4 regions of the Streptomyces sp. NPDC042638 genome follow, and region 1 is predicted to be linked to each of the others. Evidence: riboswitches for the same ligand, from Rfam matches in the RefSeq annotation. Region 1 holds a riboswitch; each other region holds the start of a gene.
The links. A riboswitch is a leader RNA that binds a small molecule or an ion and turns the genes downstream of it on or off. The one in region 1 is predicted to bind cobalamin.
Positions count from the first base shown of each region.

Region 2: another riboswitch for cobalamin. It lies ahead of cobN (cobaltochelatase subunit CobN); the one in region 1 lies ahead of AB0B40_RS10925 (HoxN/HupN/NixA family nickel/cobalt transporter).
Region 3: another riboswitch for cobalamin. It lies ahead of AB0B40_RS34575 ((2Fe-2S) ferredoxin domain-containing protein); the one in region 1 lies ahead of AB0B40_RS10925 (HoxN/HupN/NixA family nickel/cobalt transporter).
Region 4: another riboswitch for cobalamin. It lies ahead of AB0B40_RS02915 (cobalamin biosynthesis protein); the one in region 1 lies ahead of AB0B40_RS10925 (HoxN/HupN/NixA family nickel/cobalt transporter).

Region 1 covers NZ_JBEZBT010000009.1:135,477-139,658, reverse strand. The annotation lists gene AB0B40_RS10935 (hypothetical protein) at 1-421, shown strand, start outside; gene AB0B40_RS10930 (ferritin-like protein) at 544-1,443, opposite strand; cobalamin riboswitch at 2,054-2,256, shown strand; gene AB0B40_RS10925 (HoxN/HupN/NixA family nickel/cobalt transporter) at 2,284-3,375, shown strand; gene AB0B40_RS10920 (hypothetical protein) at 3,424-4,008, shown strand; gene AB0B40_RS10915 (YcnI family protein) at 4,048-4,182, shown strand, end outside.
Region 2 covers NZ_JBEZBT010000020.1:122,489-126,670, forward strand. The annotation lists gene AB0B40_RS18705 (cobalamin biosynthesis protein CobG) at 1-1,266, opposite strand, end outside; cobalamin riboswitch at 1,325-1,481, shown strand; gene cobN (cobaltochelatase subunit CobN) at 1,544-4,182, shown strand, end outside.
Region 3 covers NZ_JBEZBT010000073.1:11-4,192, reverse strand. The annotation lists gene AB0B40_RS34590 (CbtA family protein) at 1-559, opposite strand, end outside; gene AB0B40_RS34585 (CbtB-domain containing protein) at 582-800, opposite strand; cobalamin riboswitch at 837-980, opposite strand; partial or broken gene AB0B40_RS34580 (enoyl-CoA hydratase) at 1,089-1,214, opposite strand; gene AB0B40_RS34575 ((2Fe-2S) ferredoxin domain-containing protein) at 1,363-1,722, opposite strand; cobalamin riboswitch at 1,822-1,944, opposite strand; gene AB0B40_RS34570 (antibiotic biosynthesis monooxygenase family protein) at 2,309-2,647, shown strand; gene AB0B40_RS34565 (NAD(P)-dependent oxidoreductase) at 2,644-3,531, shown strand; partial or broken gene AB0B40_RS34560 (amidohydrolase family protein) at 3,528-4,182, shown strand, end outside.
Region 4 covers NZ_JBEZBT010000002.1:284,550-288,731, forward strand. The annotation lists gene AB0B40_RS02910 (cobyric acid synthase) at 1-610, opposite strand, end outside; gene AB0B40_RS02915 (cobalamin biosynthesis protein) at 607-1,551, opposite strand; cobalamin riboswitch at 1,649-1,791, opposite strand; gene AB0B40_RS02920 (hypothetical protein) at 1,994-2,221, opposite strand; gene AB0B40_RS02925 (inorganic phosphate transporter) at 2,256-3,500, opposite strand; gene AB0B40_RS02930 (lysozyme) at 3,644-4,182, opposite strand, start outside.

The DNA of each region.
Region 1 (4,182 bases):
CGAGGGGCCCAACCCTGACGGGCGGGGTCGCTCACGCGATTTCCAGAACGGAACGATCGAGTGGTCGCCGCAGACCGGCGCGCACGAGGTGCACGGTGCGATCCGGGTGCACTACGCGCAGTTCGGCGGGCCCGAGAGCTTCCTCGGTTACCCGGTCACGGATGAGACCGGCACGCCGGACGGCATCGGGCGCTTCAATCACTTCGAGAACGGGTCGATCTACTGGGCCCCGGACACCGGCGCACACGAGGTGCACGGGGCCATCCGTGACTACTGGGCACAGCACGGGTGGGAGCGCAGCAAGTTCGGCTATCCGATCACGGACGAGGGCGGATCGCCTGAACGCCGGTCCAGCAGGTTCCAGGGAGGGATCCTCGACTGGACGCCGTCCGGTGGTGTGCGTGAGGCGTTCGATCTCTGAGCCGGCGTCTCCTGCCGCATGCGCGACTCGACCAGCTCAGGACCGACATCAACAGCGGTCACGACATGCTTCGTACGGCCGATCCGTAGGACACGGCACGCGAACTACCCGAACGGCGCGGGTCATCCGCGGGGGCGGAACTGAGGGCCGTAGGTCTCCTTGGCGCCGGTGACGGGCATCTCCATCAGCTCCACGGCGGGAGTCTCCAGTCTGCGCATACGACGTACAGCCGTCCTGAGACTGTGGGGGTCGCCTTCGCCCCACGCCGTGTCGAGCGCTTCCAGAACCGCGGTGTAGGTGGTGTCGAAGTCGTCCAGGAGCCGCCGGGCCACGGCGGGCGGCCGGTCCCAGCCGCCCGCCGGGACCATGGCCATGGGCCGTGTGTCGGGGAAGGGGACGGGCGTTCCGGTGAACCGCCACTTGCCGCCGGTCTCACGCAGTTGTCGGCCGTGGTAGATCTCGGCGAAGGCGTAGTAGTGCGCCATGTGGCCGTCGCCCATGCCGTCGGCCGGGGAGACGGAGGTGCCTTCCCCCTGGTCCTTGACGATCTCGATCGAGCGCTCGATGTCCTCAAGGGTCCTGGCCGGTCTGAGTGTGTCCTCGCCGATGCGTTCGTGCATCTGCCGGTCGGCGGACAGGTCGGGTGCCACCACCCGGAACGCCTTGAGCAGTTCGTCGTAGAAGTGGCCGATGCTGAGGGGGTCACGCGTGCTGCCGGTCAAGGGTGCCGCGGGCGCCTCGATGGCCATCATCACGTCCCGCACGAGTGTCTTGGTCAAGCCCGACAGGTACACGTTGACCCCTGGATGCACCCCGCCCGGCAACGGACCCGGGTAGACCGGTGCCGACTCCTTGATCCGCGGCCGGCCTCCCAGCCCCGCCAGCAGATTGCAGACGATGCCGAGGTGGTACATCTCGTCGGATACGATGCGCCGGATCAGCCGGGCGGCATCGCACTTGCGGTTCCTGATGGACCACCAGCCGCACAGATAGGGCGGGATGGTGGAGAACTCGATTTCCACGGCCACCTGGAGGGCCGATCTGAGCCAGTCGACGCCGCGGTTCTTCTCCGGGACGGCGACCAGGCGGGCAACGGTCCCGTGTTGCGGTCGGGCGTACCGTTCGGGGTCCGAATGTCCGGGGCTGTGGGTGCAAGCGGCCACCGAGACCGGTGGGCCCGCTGCCAGCGCAGCCGATGCCAAGAGGCTGCGACGCCGAACAGGAACACCGGCCGCCTTCTCGGGAGATCCGTTCCTCTTCGCCACCGCCGCCTCCGCACCCGCCGGTGATCCCGGCATTGCCCTCGAACCAGGTGCGCGAAGCTAGCAGCCTCGCCCGGTCTCTCCGTGGTGCCTGCGGTGTGCGACGCGCCTCACCAGGCCATCGGCCCAGCACTGGGAACCAGGCGGGCATCGGCCACGACTACGTACGGATCGAGGTGACCGGAGTTCGGGGGACGGCTCCCGTTTCGGACCTGCCCTGCGGGGTGGGAACACGGTGACATCGCTCAGGCCGGTCGCGGTCGCCACGTGCGACATACGGGCAGGGGACCTGTCTGCCGCGCGGCGCACGGCCGCTGTGATCTTGGATACCTGCGTGGCGGCGCAGCTGTGCAGGTCTCAGCGACAACCCGTACGGTGGGCAGGCCGTGGTGTTCGGGAAGACCGGTGACAGCCCTTCGCGGGGTTCAGACCGGAGCGGCCCTCGCCACTGTGATCGGGGAGTATCCGTCCCAGTTGTGCACGGTCACTGTCCGCCGCCCGGCGGACGGGAAGGCCGGGACGGACACGCACGCACCGTAAGCCAGGAGACCGGCCACGGCACTTCACGAGGTGATCCACGAGGTGCTGGAGCGTGACCGTATGACCCTGCCCACCGAGTCCGCACACTTCCGCTGGAGGCGCGAGGACACCGTCCGTACCGCCGGGCTGCTGGCGGTGATCGCCGCGCTGCACGTCGTGGCGTTCGGCATCCTGTTCCTGCTGGTCGTGCCGGGGCACTACGAGGTCGGTTCCAAGGCGTTCGGCATCGGCCTCGGGGTGACCGCGTACACGCTGGGCATGCGGCACGCGTTCGACGCCGATCACATCGCGGCGATCGACAACACCACCCGCAAGCTGATGGCCGACGGCAAGCGGCCGGTGTCGGTCGGCTTCTGGTTCGCGCTCGGTCACTCCAGCGTGGTGGTCGCCATGGCGGCCCTGGTCGCGGGAGGCGCACAGCTCGCCGGCACGCTGCTGAACGACGACTCCCGCACCCACCAGACGCTCGGTGTCGTCGGCACGACTGTCTCCGGGACCTTCCTCTACCTCATCGCGGCACTCAACCTCGTGGCGCTCGCCGGCATTCTGCGGGTCTTCAGGGCGATGCGGTCGGGTACGTACGACGAGGCCGCTCTGGAACGGCACCTGGACTCCCGCGGGTTCATGAGCCGTGTCCTGGGCCGCTTCACCAGGTCGATCACCCGGCCCGGACAGATGTTCCCGCTGGGCTTCCTGTTCGGTCTCGGCTTCGACACCGCGACCGAGGTCACCCTGATGGTGATGGCGGGCAGCGGTGCCGCGGCCGGGCTGCCGTGGTACGCGATCCTGTGCCTGCCGCTGTTGTTCGCCGCGGGGATGAGCCTGTTCGACACGCTCGACGGCACCTTCATGAACTTCGCCTACCAGTGGGCGTTCTCCAACCCGGTGCGCAAGGTCTTCTACAACCTCACCATCACCGGCCTGTCCATCGCCGTCGCCTTCCTGATCGGCACCATCGAACTGGTCGGGGTGCTGCATGAGAAGCTCGATCTGCGCGACGCGGTGACCGGCTGGATCTCCGGGCTGGACCTGGACAACGTGGGCTACATCATCGTCGGCCTGTTCGTGGTCGTGTGGGCGGCGGCGCTCGCGTACTGGCGGCTGGCCAGGGTGGAGCAGAGGTGGGGCGCCCGTCTGGGCGAGGGGGGCTGACCCCCGACAGGTCGAGGAGGTCCCTCGGTCGCATGGCAGCATCGGGGCGTGAGTGCGTCCCCGGCGGTACGGAGCCTGCGCGCGGCGGTGTTCGCCGCGCTGTGCGTGCTGCTCGCCGCCGGGGGACACACGCTGGCGACCGGTATGACACCTCCCGTGCACGCGCAGGTCACCGGACTCGTGCCGGTCTTCGCGGCCGGGTATCTGCTGGGCGGCCGGGAGCGGTCGCTCGCGGCCATCGGCGGCGGGACGCTCACCGCCCAGGGCGGACTGCACCTCGTGTTCGGCGCCGCAGGGCCGCACACCACGATGGTCATGCACGGCATGCGCATGGCCTCCACCCACGCCCTGACCCCGCACGCCACCGCCGCTCATGCCGGTGCGGCACTCGTGCTGAGCTGGTGGTTGCGGCGCGGGGAGGCCGCGCTGTGGTCGCTGCTGCGCCGAACCGCCGTGCTGGTTCCGGGCCTGACGGCCTGGTGGCGGGTGAGCGGCGGGTGCCCGTTCGTGCCGGACGACGGGAATTGTCGGACAGGCCCTCGCGGCGGGGAACCGTGGCGGGTGCGGCGTGTCCTCCTGCGGCACGCGGTCCAGCGGCGCGGTCCGCCGCCGGGGACCTGGTATCCGATCTGACCCCCGCACACTCCTTTCAGCCACGGAGACCGACCACCCATGTCCCGAGCAGTACGCACCACTCTGCGCCGCGCCGGCACCGTCACGGCCCTGTCCGCCTTCGGGGTCCTGGCCGCCGCGGGCATCGCGTCCGCGCACGTCACCGTCCACCCCGACAGCTACGCCAAGGGCGCC
Region 2 (4,182 bases), on a different contig from region 1:
AGTGATCGCCGCCAGGGCGGCGCGTATCTGGGAAGGGTCTGCTGCGAAGGCGGTTCGCGGTCGCGGGCCGGCCGGGGCGGCGGACAGGCGGTAACCGCCATCCGGTGCCGCGACCACCTCGACATGGTCGGTGCGTGGGTGCCCGCACCGCCGGTCACAGCCGGACCAGTACAGGGGCAGGCCCGGATCGCCGGCGGCATCGAGCGCTCGGGCCGCGTCCGCCCGTACGTCGGCGTGCGCCTCGGCGCACCCGGGCCGGCCGATACAGGCACCCACGTGGAGCCAGGGGGAGGCGCGGTCGGTGACCAGACCGGCCGCGCCGAGACGGGCGAGCGCCTCGGCCGCCCCTCCCGTGGCCATGCCTGCCGTGGGCAGGACCACGCCTCGCCAGGGCGTCAGCCGGAGCTCGCTGCCGGCGACGTCCGTCAGCTCCTCCCACTGGTGGGCCGAGAGGCGTCCCAGCGGGACGTGGACCGACAGAGCGCCCTCGACGGCTCCCGGGGGAGGCCCGTCGGCGACGCCGGCCGGCTCGGGGTGGTCCTCGTGGCCGATCCCCCCGCAGTCCAGGCGGTCACGGACCAGGCGGCCCATCTCCTCCCGGGACACACCGAGTTCGGACACCCGCCAGGCGCGCTTCCCGTGGGACCGGGCCGCTTCCAGGAACGCCTCGGCAGCCGCCAGCGCGGCCCGGGGCGCGTCCTCGGCGGACACCCGCACCGAGCCCGGAGCCAGCCACGCGCCGCCGTCCGCGAGCGCCCTGACCGTGACATCGGCGCCGAGACCGGACATGTCACCACGCCCGTCGTCCACAGCGAACAGAAAACGGCCGGAAAGGCCCTCCGCGGCCCGGCTCGCGCACAGGGAGGTGTCCAAGGCCGTCAACCAGGGCCGTACGTCCCGGAACCCGCCGCCGTCGAGACCGGACAGGGGCGAAGCGACGACGTTGCGCACCCGCTCGTGCTCCCGGGAGGGAAGCAGGCCGGCCGCGTCCAGCAGCTCCGCCAGCGCCGCGCCACACCCCTGCGGCAGCCCGCGCAACTGCACGTTGCCGCGTGAGGTCAGGTGCAGGTCGCCGTCGCCCAGCCGCCGGGCCGCGACGGCGAGCGCCCGTGCCTGACCGGTGGACAGCACGCCCCCGGGAAGCCGGATACGGGCCAGCGCCCCGTCGTCCGCCGCGTGCAGGCGCAGTGTCCCAGGGCAGGCGTCACCGCGGTCCCGTGCGGCCGGTGTGGCCTGGGACGACGGAGGAGGAGCTGCCGCGGACATGGCCGTGAGCATACCTACGATCACTCCGACTGTATGTCCCGCGCTCCCTTCGGTGGCCCTTACTATGCTCCCCAGTGGATCACCTGGTCCACGAACCGCCACGACGGCGAAAAGGGGAGGAAGCCGGTGCGATTCCGGCGCGGTCCCGCCACTGTGAACCCGCCCACGGCGGACGGGTGAGTCAGGAACTCCCTTCCCCCGCACCCCGGCTTCGTCCGAGGGGGAGATCCATCCCACACCGCCCGGGGCGCGGACCCCGAGGAAGGCCAGGCATCGCATGCCCACTTCGTCCGGGGAGCGTGCTCCGCACGCCCGCGAGATCCTGCTCCTGTCGACGTCCGACACCGACCTGCTCAGTGCCCGCGCCGCCGGCGGCCCGGTCTCCTACCGTTTCGCCAACCCCGCCCGGCTCCCCCTGGACGACCTCCCGGCCCTCCTCGACGGCGTCGAGCTCGTGGTCGTACGCCTCCTCGGTGGCATCCGCGCCTGGCAGGACGGCCTCGACCTGCTGCTCGCCGACGGGCGTCCGGTGGTCGTCCTCAGCGGTGAGCAGGCCCCCGACGCCCAGTTGATGGCCGCGTCCACCGTGCCCGTCGGCCTCGCCGCCGAGGCCCACGCCTACCTCGCCCACGGCGGCCCCGCCAACCTGGAACAGCTCGCCCGGTTCCTGTCGGACACGGTCCTGCTCACCGGCCACGGCTTCGACGCGCCCGCGCCCGCGCCCACCTGGGGCCCCCTGGAGCGCGCGGCCCGGCCCGCGGACGGCCCGACCGTCGCCGTGCTCTACTACCGCGCCCACCACATGAGCGGCAACACCGCCTTCGTGCACGCCCTGTGCGACGCCGTCGAGGACGCGGGCGCCAGGCCGCTGCCCCTGTACGTCGCCTCCCTGCGCGCTCCCGAGCCGGAGCTGATCGACACCCTGCGCACCGCCGACGTGATCGTCACCACGGTGCTCGCGGCCGGCGGCACCAAGCCCGCCGAGGCATCGGCCGGCGGTGACGACGAGTCCTGGGACGCGGGTGCGCTGACCGCCCTCGACGTGCCCATCCTCCAGGCCCTGTGCCTGACCGGTTCCCGCACCGCCTGGCAGGAGAACGACGAGGGCGTCTCCCCGCTGGACGCGGCCAGCCAGATCGCCGTCCCCGAGTTCGACGGCCGCCTGATCACGGTCCCGTTCTCCTTCAAGGAGATCGACGCCGACGGCCTGCCCGCCTACGTCGCCGACCCCGAGCGCGCGGCCCGCGTCGCCGGTATCGCCGTACGCCACGCCCGGCTCCGCCACATCCCGCCCGCCGACAAGCGCCTCGCCCTCGTGCTGTCCGCCTACCCCACCAAGCACTCCCGCATCGGCAACGCGGTGGGCCTCGACACCCCGGCCAGCGCCGTCGCCCTGCTGCGCCGACTGCGCGAGGAGGGCTACGACTTCGGCGACGCCGACATCCCCGGACTGGTCTCCGGTGACGGCGACGAGCTGATCCGCGCGCTCATCGAGGCGGGCGGCCACGACCAGGACTGGCTCACCGAGGAACAGCTGGCCCGCAACCCGGTCCGCATCCCGGCCGCCGACTACCGCCGCTGGTTCGCCACCCTCCCCGAGGAGCTGCGCACGGCGGTCGAGGAGCACTGGGGCCCGGCGCCGGGGGAGATGTTCGTCGACCGCAGCCGCAACCAGGAGGGCGACATCGTCCTGGCGGCCCTGCGCTTCGGCAACCTGCTCGTCCTCATCCAGCCCCCGCGCGGCTTCGGCGAGAACCCGATCGCCATCTACCACGACCCGGACCTGCCGCCCTCCCACCACTACCTGGCCGCCTACCGCTGGATCGCCGCCCCGGTCTCCGACGGCGGCTTCGGCGCCGACGCGATGATCCACCTCGGCAAGCACGGCAACCTGGAGTGGCTGCCCGGCAAGAACGCCGGCCTGTCCGCCGCCTGCGGCCCCGACGCCGCCCTCGGCGACCTCCCGCTGGTCTACCCCTTCCTGGTCAACGACCCCGGCGAGGGCACCCAGGCCAAGCGCCGCGTGCACGCCACCCTCGTCGACCACCTCGTCCCGCCCATGGCCCGCGCGGACTCCTACGGCGACATCGCGCGCCTGGAGCAACTCCTGGACGAGTACGCCCAGATCTCCTCCATGGACCCGGCCAAGCTGCCCGCCATCCGCGCCCAGATCTGGACCCTCATCCAGGCCGCCCGCCTCGACCACGACCTCGGGCTGGACGACCGCCCCGACGACGACGGCTTCGACGACTTCCTCCTCCACGTCGACGGCTGGCTCTGCGAGGTCAAGGACGCCCAGATCCGCGACGGCCTGCACGTCCTCGGCAACCCGCCCGCCGGCGCCGACCGCGTCAACCTGGTCCTCGCCATCCTCCGCGCCCGCCAGATCTGGGGCGGCGCCCAGGCGCTGCCCGGCCTGCGCGAGGCCCTCGGCCTGGACGAGTCGGCCGCGACCCGCACGACCGCCGACGAGGCGGAGGAGAGGGCCCGCGCTCTGGTGCAGGCGATGGAGGACGCGGGCTGGGACCCCGCCGCCGTACCCGCCGGGCACGGCGAACAGGTCGCCGCCATCCTGGAGTTCGCCGCCCGCGAGGTCGTCCCCCGCCTCGCCGCGACCACCGCCGAGATCGACCACGCCGTCCACGCCCTGGCCGGCGGCTTCGTCCCGGCGGGACCCTCCGGCTCCCCGCTCCGCGGCCTGGTCAACGTGCTGCCGACCGGCCGCAACTTCTACTCCGTCGACCCCAAGGCCGTCCCCTCCCGGCTCGCCTGGGAGACCGGCCAGGCCCTCGCCGACTCCCTCCTGGAGCGCTACCGCACCGACAACGGCGACTGGCCCACCTCCGTCGGCCTGTCCCTGTGGGGCACCAGCGCCATGCGCACCGCCGGCGACGACGTCGCCGAAGCCCTCGCCCT
Region 3 (4,182 bases), on a different contig from region 1:
ACTCGTACGCCAGCCCGATCACGACGGCGAACGCGGCCACCGCGACCACGGTCGCCCACCAGTTGCCCAGGCCGGGCGCCAGCCACTTGCCCAGAAGTGTGGCGGCGACGGCGAGAAGGACGCTGAGCACCATCATCAGGAAGTACAGGGTGGTCCGCTTGCCGATGGTGTCGGGCTCGCCGACCGACGGCGGGTTGGCCGGGTACTTCAGGAACGGCACGACGTAGACGGCGAGAAGGGCGCAGCCCGACAGCAGCAGCGCCGTGGCGCGCGGGCCGAACCGCCCGACGCGGCCCAGCGCGAAGCAGAAGGCGAGCGCGGCGACACCGCCGAAGGCGACCCCGTAGACCAGGACGCCGGTGGCGAGGCCGGCGGTGGACTGCAGGGAGCGGGAGACGACCTCCATCTCATGTTCGTGGGAGTGGGCGTCCTCGAAGCTGATCGCCTTGTCCACGCTCGGCTCGCCGAGGAGATAGGCCGCGATCAGGGCGAGCACGCCGGCCGCGAGGCCGGCGAGCATGCCCCGCACGAGGAGGTTCCGTACGGTTGCGGAGTTCATGGTGGAGCGGGTTCCCCTCGCGTCAGTGGCAGGGGAAGCCGAGCAGATGGCGGGCGTCGTGGACCCACTCGTGGACGTCCGTGCCGTTGAACACGGAGGTGGCGCCCTGCTCGGCGCCGACGAAGTAGAGCAGGATCAGCATGAGGACGCCGAAGAACACCGCCCAGGGAGCTATCGCCTTCAGCGGCAGCTTGGCGGGAACGGCGGGGGTGGCTGTCGGCTGGGCGACGGTCTGCGCCATGGCAGGACCTCCTCTGGGAGTTCGCGTCCCATCTCGGTGGTGCACAGGACGACGGCCACGGGTCTGACTCACGAAGCGCCCAGGGGACGCCTCGCACACAGTGGCGCGACCGTGCCGGGTTCTCACCGGCTTCCGTCTCGCCGTCGTCGATATCGGACAGACCGTACCGCGCGACCGGCACATGGCCAAGACCGCGTCCTCCCGCGGTGATCTTCCTCTCGCGGCGGACGGTCCCGGTGTCCGCGCGCCGGCGGCGGAACTCGCGGACCGTCCACCGCAAGGGGGGCCCACGCCCTCCTTCCGGCCGGCGGTCCCGAACACGGCGCGACAGCAGCGCCGTTCGAGGCGGACACCCCCCGCGTGCACGGTCCCGAAGAGCCGCCCGACCGCCTCCTTCGCGGTCATCGCCGTCGGCGCCTCATCGACGTCATCGCCGTCATCGCCGTGGGCACCTCATCGCCGTCATCGCCGTCGGCGCCGTCGGCATCCCGCGACGCTCCCGGCGACGGCCGGCGCCCCGACGGCCGGACCGCGGCCGTCGGTCTCCTCGCCGGCACGGGCCTCAGGGCTCCGCACGGCGCCGCGGCGGCGTGAAGGCGTACAGGTCGAGGATGTCGGGCCGGGAGGCCACGCCCGGGCCGCCGGCCCGCACCCAGGTGACGATGTCCTCAGTGGCCTCGGCGTCGTTGACGAGCCCGAGCCAGACGGGCCGCGCACCGGCGGCCCGGCCCGCGGCGGAGGGCTGTACGACGATGACGTTGGCCTGGTCGCACACGTCGAGGCACTCGGATACGCGCACCGGCACCGCCGCCCGTAGCCGCGCGGTCTGCGCGGCGTGGTCGACCCCGGTCACCTTCGGGCTGCCACAGCAGCAGTCCCGGCACACGACGACCCGGCACGGCGCCGGACCACCGCCCGGCACGCCCCCGCCCGGTCCCTCTTCCGTCGGCCGCTCGGCCACGCCGCACCACTCCCCTCCCGGGGAGATCCGCCCCGGTGTTCCGTGAGGAGGCGACCGCGTGAGTCTCCTGGCTCCCGGGTCGCCGCTCGTCCCGCCTTCCCACCCCGGTCGGGGCGGTGGCCTGGTGGAGCTCGCTCACCGGTCACAGTGGCGGGACCGCGCCGGATTCACACCGGCTTCCTCGGACCGCCGTCGCCTTATGTCGCCGGTCATCATTTCATCAGCCCGCGCCGCGCCATCACGCTCCCTCAGCGGAAGAAGACGACCGACCGGAGCTTCGGGCAGCCGCACAGCACCAGCACGCCGTCCCCCGGCCCGAGGCCCGCCGCGTCACTCGAACGGGTCAGACGCGCGGACTCGTCCGGGCACCCCCGCCGGCGTCCGGCCGCCAGGGCGGCGGCACAGGCCGGGACTCACCCGAAATGACCAATCCGGGCAGGCGCAACCCTTGTCGCCACTGGCCCCTCCCCCATTCGGAGTTGCAGCCGTACGGGCGACATGAGTCCGTGGGAGTCGTGTCCCACCGGATCTCACTTCAGGAGGAGACATGGGCACCAACCACCAGGGCCAGACGGCCGAAAAGCTGAGCGTCGTCTTCGCGGTCCGCGTGATCGAGGGCGGCGAGCAGGGATTCCTGGATCTGTACGAACAGCTCCGGAAGTCCGTGGCCGGCACCCCCGGCCACATCGTCGAGCGGCTGGGAGCACCCGCCGACGACTCCCGTCAGTGGGTCATCACCAGCGAATGGCGGACGGCCGAGGACTTCTTCGCCTGGCAGCAGAGCGAGGAGCACCGCGAGCTGGTGGCCCCGCTGCGCCAGTGGGTCGACCAGAGGCAGTCGATGCGGTTCCACGTGATCAAGGAGACGAAGGGGGTGGCGTCGTGACGCGGACCAGCCACGGCCCCGTCGCCGTACTCGGCCTCGGCGCCATGGGCGCCGGGCTGGCCGTACGCCTTCTCGACCAGGGCATACCGGTCCGGGTCTGGAACCGTAGCGCGGACCGGACCGCACCGCTCGCCGAGGCGGGCGCCTACGTCGCCGCCGACCCCGCCGACGCCGTCGCGGGTACGAGCGCCGCCATCTGCGCCGTCGCCGACGGCGAAGCCCTCGGCAGCGTACTGCGCGGACCCGGCGGCGCGCTGACCAAGGGCGCCTACCCCGGCGTCCTGCTCTGCGCCAGCACCGTCGCCCCCGAGGAGGTCGTGCAGATCGCCGGGGACGTCCCCCAGATCCTGGACATGGGCATGCTCGGCAACCGCGACCACGCCCGCGACGGGGAACTGCGGCTCTTCGTCGGCGGCGAGCAGCAGGCGTTCGACGCCGCCCGGCCACTGCTGCAGACGCTGGGCAAGGAAGTCGTCCATCTGGGCGCACTCGGCTCCGGCATGCGGATGAAACTGCTCCTCAACCTGCTGATGGGTATCGAGGTGCAGGCGCTGGCCGAGGCGACCGAGCTGGCGAGCGCCTGCGGGCTCGACCGGCAGCAGGTCCTCAAGACCATCGCCGGCAGCGGTTTCGCCTCGCCGGTCATGGCGTTCAAGTCCCGGCGCCTGGCCTCCGCCCGCTTCGACGAGCCGGACTTCCGGCTGCGGCTGATGGCGAAAGACCTCATGCTCGCTACCAAGCAGGCAGCAGCAGTCGGCCTGAGCCTGCCGCTGGCGACCGCCGCGGCGGAGACCCACGTCCGCGCCACCGAGCAAGGACTGGGCGACCAGGACTGTGCCGCGGTCACCCGCGCACTCGCACCGAAACCGGGAACCGATACGTGATCATCGACATCCACGGGCACCTGTCCCCACCGGAAGCGGCCAAGCGCTTCCCCATGCCCCCGAGCCTGACCGACGTGGACGGCATGCTCGCCGCCCGCGCCGCGGCCGGCATCGACCTCACCATCATCGGCAGCCCGGTCGGGGCAGGCGCGATGGCACGGGTGCCGGGCGTCGACAACTACGCCCAGCCCCGCGACCGGCTGCGCGGCTTCCACGCCTGGATGTCGGGCCTGATCCGCAAGTTCCCGGACCAGTTGCGCGGGTACGTCTACGCCAACCCGTTCGGGGACGACGACCACCTCGAAGGGGTGCGCGAGACCCTGGCGGACCCGGCCTTCGTCGGTCTGATCACCACGTCCAGCGTCCACGGGGAGCTGCTCGGCTCCCCACGCGCCGACTCCTTCTTCGCGCTGGCCGCGGAGGCGGAGGTGCCGGTCCTGGTGCACGCGCCGGCCGAACCGGTCGGCACGGAACGGGTGGACGGGATCGGTTTCGTCGAGCAGATCGGCCGCTTCGGCGACGTCACGATGGGCATGGCCATGATCGCGTTCGCGGGATGGCTGGACAAGTACCCGGGTCTGCGACTGATCGGCGCGACCGGCGGCTGTTGCCTCCGTTGTCGTTCCGCAGGCAATCAGATCGTGTTATTCG
Region 4 (4,182 bases), on a different contig from region 1:
CGACATCGCCCCGGAACTTGTTCACCAGGAACCCGGCGACCAGCTCCTGGTCCTCGGGCGAGAGCAGGGCGAGGGTCCCGAAGAAGGAGGCGAAGACACCCCCGCGGTCGATGTCGCCGACCACGAGCACGGGCAGCCGCGCGCCCCGGGCGACGCCCATGTTGACGATGTCGGTCCGCCGCAGGTTGATCTCGGCCGGACTTCCCGCCCCCTCGCAGATCACCGCGTCATACGTGCCCCGCAACTCGGCCAGGCAGTCCAGCACCGTGCCGAGCAGCCGCTGCTGGCGCCCGCCGTGGTACCCGCGCGCGCTCAGCTCGCCCACCGGCTTGCCCAGCAGCACGACCTGGCTGCTCTGCTCGCCGCCGGGCTTGAGCAGCACCGGGTTCATCAGCGTGGTCGGCTCGATCCGGCAGGCCTGTGCCTGCATGGCCTGGGCGCGGCCGATCTCCGCGCCCTCCCGGGTGACGAACGAGTTGAGGGACATGTTCTGCGCCTTGAACGGCGCCACCTTCACGCCCTGGCGTACCAGCCAGCGGCAGATACCGGCCGTCACGACGCTCTTGCCGGCGTCGGAGGTGGTGCCGGCGACGAGGAGACCACCGTTCACTTCCCGCGTCCCTTCCACAGTGCGCGCGCGGCGACCGTGGCGCCGAGCGCGAGCAGGCCGACGCGGCGGGAGAGCCGTACGGCCCGGTCGATGTCGGCGGCCCGGACGGGCCGTCCGGTGGCGCCGTTGAGCACGGGGCGGTGTTCGACCCGCCCGCCGTAGGAGAGCGTCCCGCCCAGCCGGACGCCGAGGGCACCGGCGAAGGACGCCTCCACCGGACCGGCGTTGGGGCTCGGGTGCCTGTGCGCGTCGGCCCTCCAGGCGCGCAGGGCGCCCCGGGGGTCGGGTCCGGCCGCGGCGGCGAGTACGGCGGTCAGCCGGGCCCCCGGCCAGCCGGCGACGTCGTCGAGGCGGGCGGAGGCCCAGCCGTAGCGGCGGTGGCGGGGTGACTTGTGGCCCACCATGGCGTCCAGGGTGTTGACCGCACGGAACCCGAGGAGCCCCGGCACCCCGGCCACGGCGCCCCAGACCAGGGCGCCGACGACGGCGTCGGAGGTGTTCTCGGCGACCGACTCGACCACGGCCCGGGCGATGCCGTCGGCGTCCAGCGTCTGAGGGTCCCGGCCGCACAGATGGGGCAGCCGGGCCCGGGCCGCCTCGATGTCGCCGGCCTCCAGGGCGCGGCCGACGGTGCGGGCCTCCCGGGCCAGCGAGGTGCCGCCGACGACGGCCCAGGTGGCGACGGCGGTCAGCGCGAGGGATGCGGCGGGGGAGGGGCGTACGGCGCGTACGGCCAGCGCGCCGAGCGCGGCGGCGCCGCCGGCGCACACGGTGGTGTGCAGGGCGCCCCAGCCGCGGTGGTCGTGCCACAGGGCGCCTTCCACGGCTCCGGCCGCCCGGCCGAAGGCGGCGACCGGGTGCCCGCGGCGCGGATCGCCGAGGAGCAGGTCGCCGAGGACGCCGGCGGCGGCACCGTACGCGTACGTGCGATCGGCACCCACCGGCTCAGCCGGCCGTGGGCACAGGAGCGGTCCTGGAAGGGGTCCTTGGGCAGCCGGGCATGGCGATCTGTGTCCTCACTCAGGGTGTCCGCGCCCTGGTTCGACGTGAATCGGCGGTGAGAGTTCCTGGCTCCCGGGGGTTCTTCCCCGGTGACAGTGGCGGGACCGCGCCGGAATCGCACCGGCTTCCTCTCCTGCCGCCGTACATGGCCTGGGCAGTCCACCACGCGCCCGGAACGGCCGTCAACCTGCCGTTGACCTGCGTGGGGAGAGTGTGCCGATCCCCACATCCCGGGGCGTGCGGGCATGCCTGAGGCTCCCCTCCGTAACGGGCCGGAGGGGAGCCTCGGGGGTGCTCGGGCAGGGCGTGGCCCGCTGGGCGTGGGCGGTCCGGGTCACGCCCTGGGGGCGGGCCGGTCCGGGTCAGGCCCTGGGGGGTGGGTCAGGCCTTGGCCACGATCAGGTAGATGCCGTAGGCCACGGCCGCCGCGCAGGCCGCGAAGCAGACGTAGGCGCCGGTGACGGCGAGGCCGGCGGAGCCGCCCTGGGCCGTGGCCCTCTCGCGCCGGGCCAGACCGTTGACACCGAGGGTGAACAGGGCCACCAGGCCCACCGTGAACACGAGGCTGACGCCGAAGACGGAGCCGATGGCCGCCCAGTCGATCTTCATGGGGTTGCTTCCTTCAGTAACCGGGTGCTCGGGGTCAGACCGTGGCGGCCGGCGGGGTGGCGGGAGCCGGCTCGGCGGCCGGGGCGGGGATCGTGGCCGTCAGGTCCTCGGTTACCGTGCCCGCGGGCGGCGGGATGACGGCGGCGATGGCGGTGGTGACCACACCGGCCGGTTCCGTGGTCTCGGCGACGACGCTGGTGTGGTCCACGACCTCGCGGCGGGAGATCTTCCAGATCGTGGCGCTCGCGGCGACCAGGAGGACGGCGACCACGGCGGTACCCCAGTCGCCCAGGCCGGTGACGGACTCGGCGCCCGCGCCGACCAGCGCGGCGGCCGGGAGGGTGAGCACCCAGGCGACGATCATGCGGGTCGCGGTGGACCAGCGGACCACACCGCCCTTGCGGCCGAGGCCCGCGCCCATCACCGAGCCGGAGACGACATGGGTGGTGGAGAGGGAGAAACCGAGGTGGGAGGAGGCCAGGATGGCGGTCGCGGCGCTCGTCTGGGCGGCGAAGCCCTGGCGCGGCTCCAGGTCGGTCAGGCCTGTGCCCATGGTGCGGATGATGCGCCAGCCGCCGATGTAGGTGCCGAGCGCGATGGCCAGGCCCGCGGAGAGGATCACCCAGGTGGGAGGGTTCGAGCCGGGGGCGATCGCGCCGCCCGCGATCAGGGCGAGGGTGATGATGCCCATCGTCTTCTGGGCGTCGTTGGTGCCGTGCGCGAGCGAGACCAGGCCGGCGGAGGCGATCTGGCCGGCGCGGTAGCCCTTGCGGGTGGCGTCGCCCTCGGCCTTGTCGCCGATGCCGTAGGAGAAGCGGGTGGCCAGCATCGAGGCGAGGCCCGCCACGAGCGGCGCGGCCACCGCCGGCAGCAGCACCTTGGTGACCAGGACCTCACCGTGCACGGCGCCGAAGCCGGCGGAGGCGACGGTGGCGCCGACCAGGCCGCCCATCAGGGCGTGCGAGGAACTGGAGGGAAGGCCCACCAGCCAGGTCAGCAGGTTCCAGAGGATCGCGCCGACCAGGGCGGCGAAGATGACCTCGGGACGGATGCCGGTCTCGTCGACGAGACCCTTGGAGATCGTGTTCGCGACCTCCACGGAGAGGAAGGCGCCCACAAGATTGAGTACGGCGGACATGGCCACCGCGATCTTGGGCTTCAGGGCGCCTGTGGAGATGGTGGTGGCCATCGCATTCGCGGTGTCGTGGAAACCGTTCGTGAAATCAAACGCGAGAGCGGTTACCACCACAATCGCGAGGATCAGCGAGAAGCTTTCCATTTACCCAGGCAATCGTTCGAGGTCGTTGGCGCGATGACCGTAGGCAACCTGGGTGAACGGAAGATGAACTGAGGCGGGCGTAGTGGTGTCTCTGACGCGGGGTCCGGGTTCCGTTTCGCTCCGTCGGGCCAGACGCCCCTTGGCTACCGGCCCCGCGCGAAGATCCGCAGCCGGCTCAACGACCCGTTGAAGAGATTCTGGTCACCCGGCAGCGCGCCCCGGGTGTCGTACTGCCAGAACGTCCAGTACCGCCAGCCGCCGGGCAGCGCTCCCGGCCGCGAGGTGCCGTGCCGGGCGATCCACAGCGGGTGGCTCTGAGAGAACGCTCGGCTGTTGCCGGTGCACAGCTTCCACCACTGGGTCGTGGTGTAGATCACCGGACGGCGGCCGGTCTCCCGCTTGATCTCGTCGCTGAACGACCGGATCCACCCCACCATCCGCGCCTTGCCCAGCCCGTAGCACTTTCGCGAGGTGTTGTACGGGTTGTACTCGATGTCGAGCGCGGGCGGCAGCGTCCAGCCGTCCGCCCGCCAGCCGCCGCCGTGCCGTACGAAGTACGCGGCCTGCTTGGCGCCGGAGGACCGGTCCGGGAGGGCGAAGTGGTACGCGCCCCGGAGCAGTCCGGCGTTGCGTGCGCCGGTGTACTGCCCGGAGAAATAGGGGTTGCGGTAGTTCGTGGACT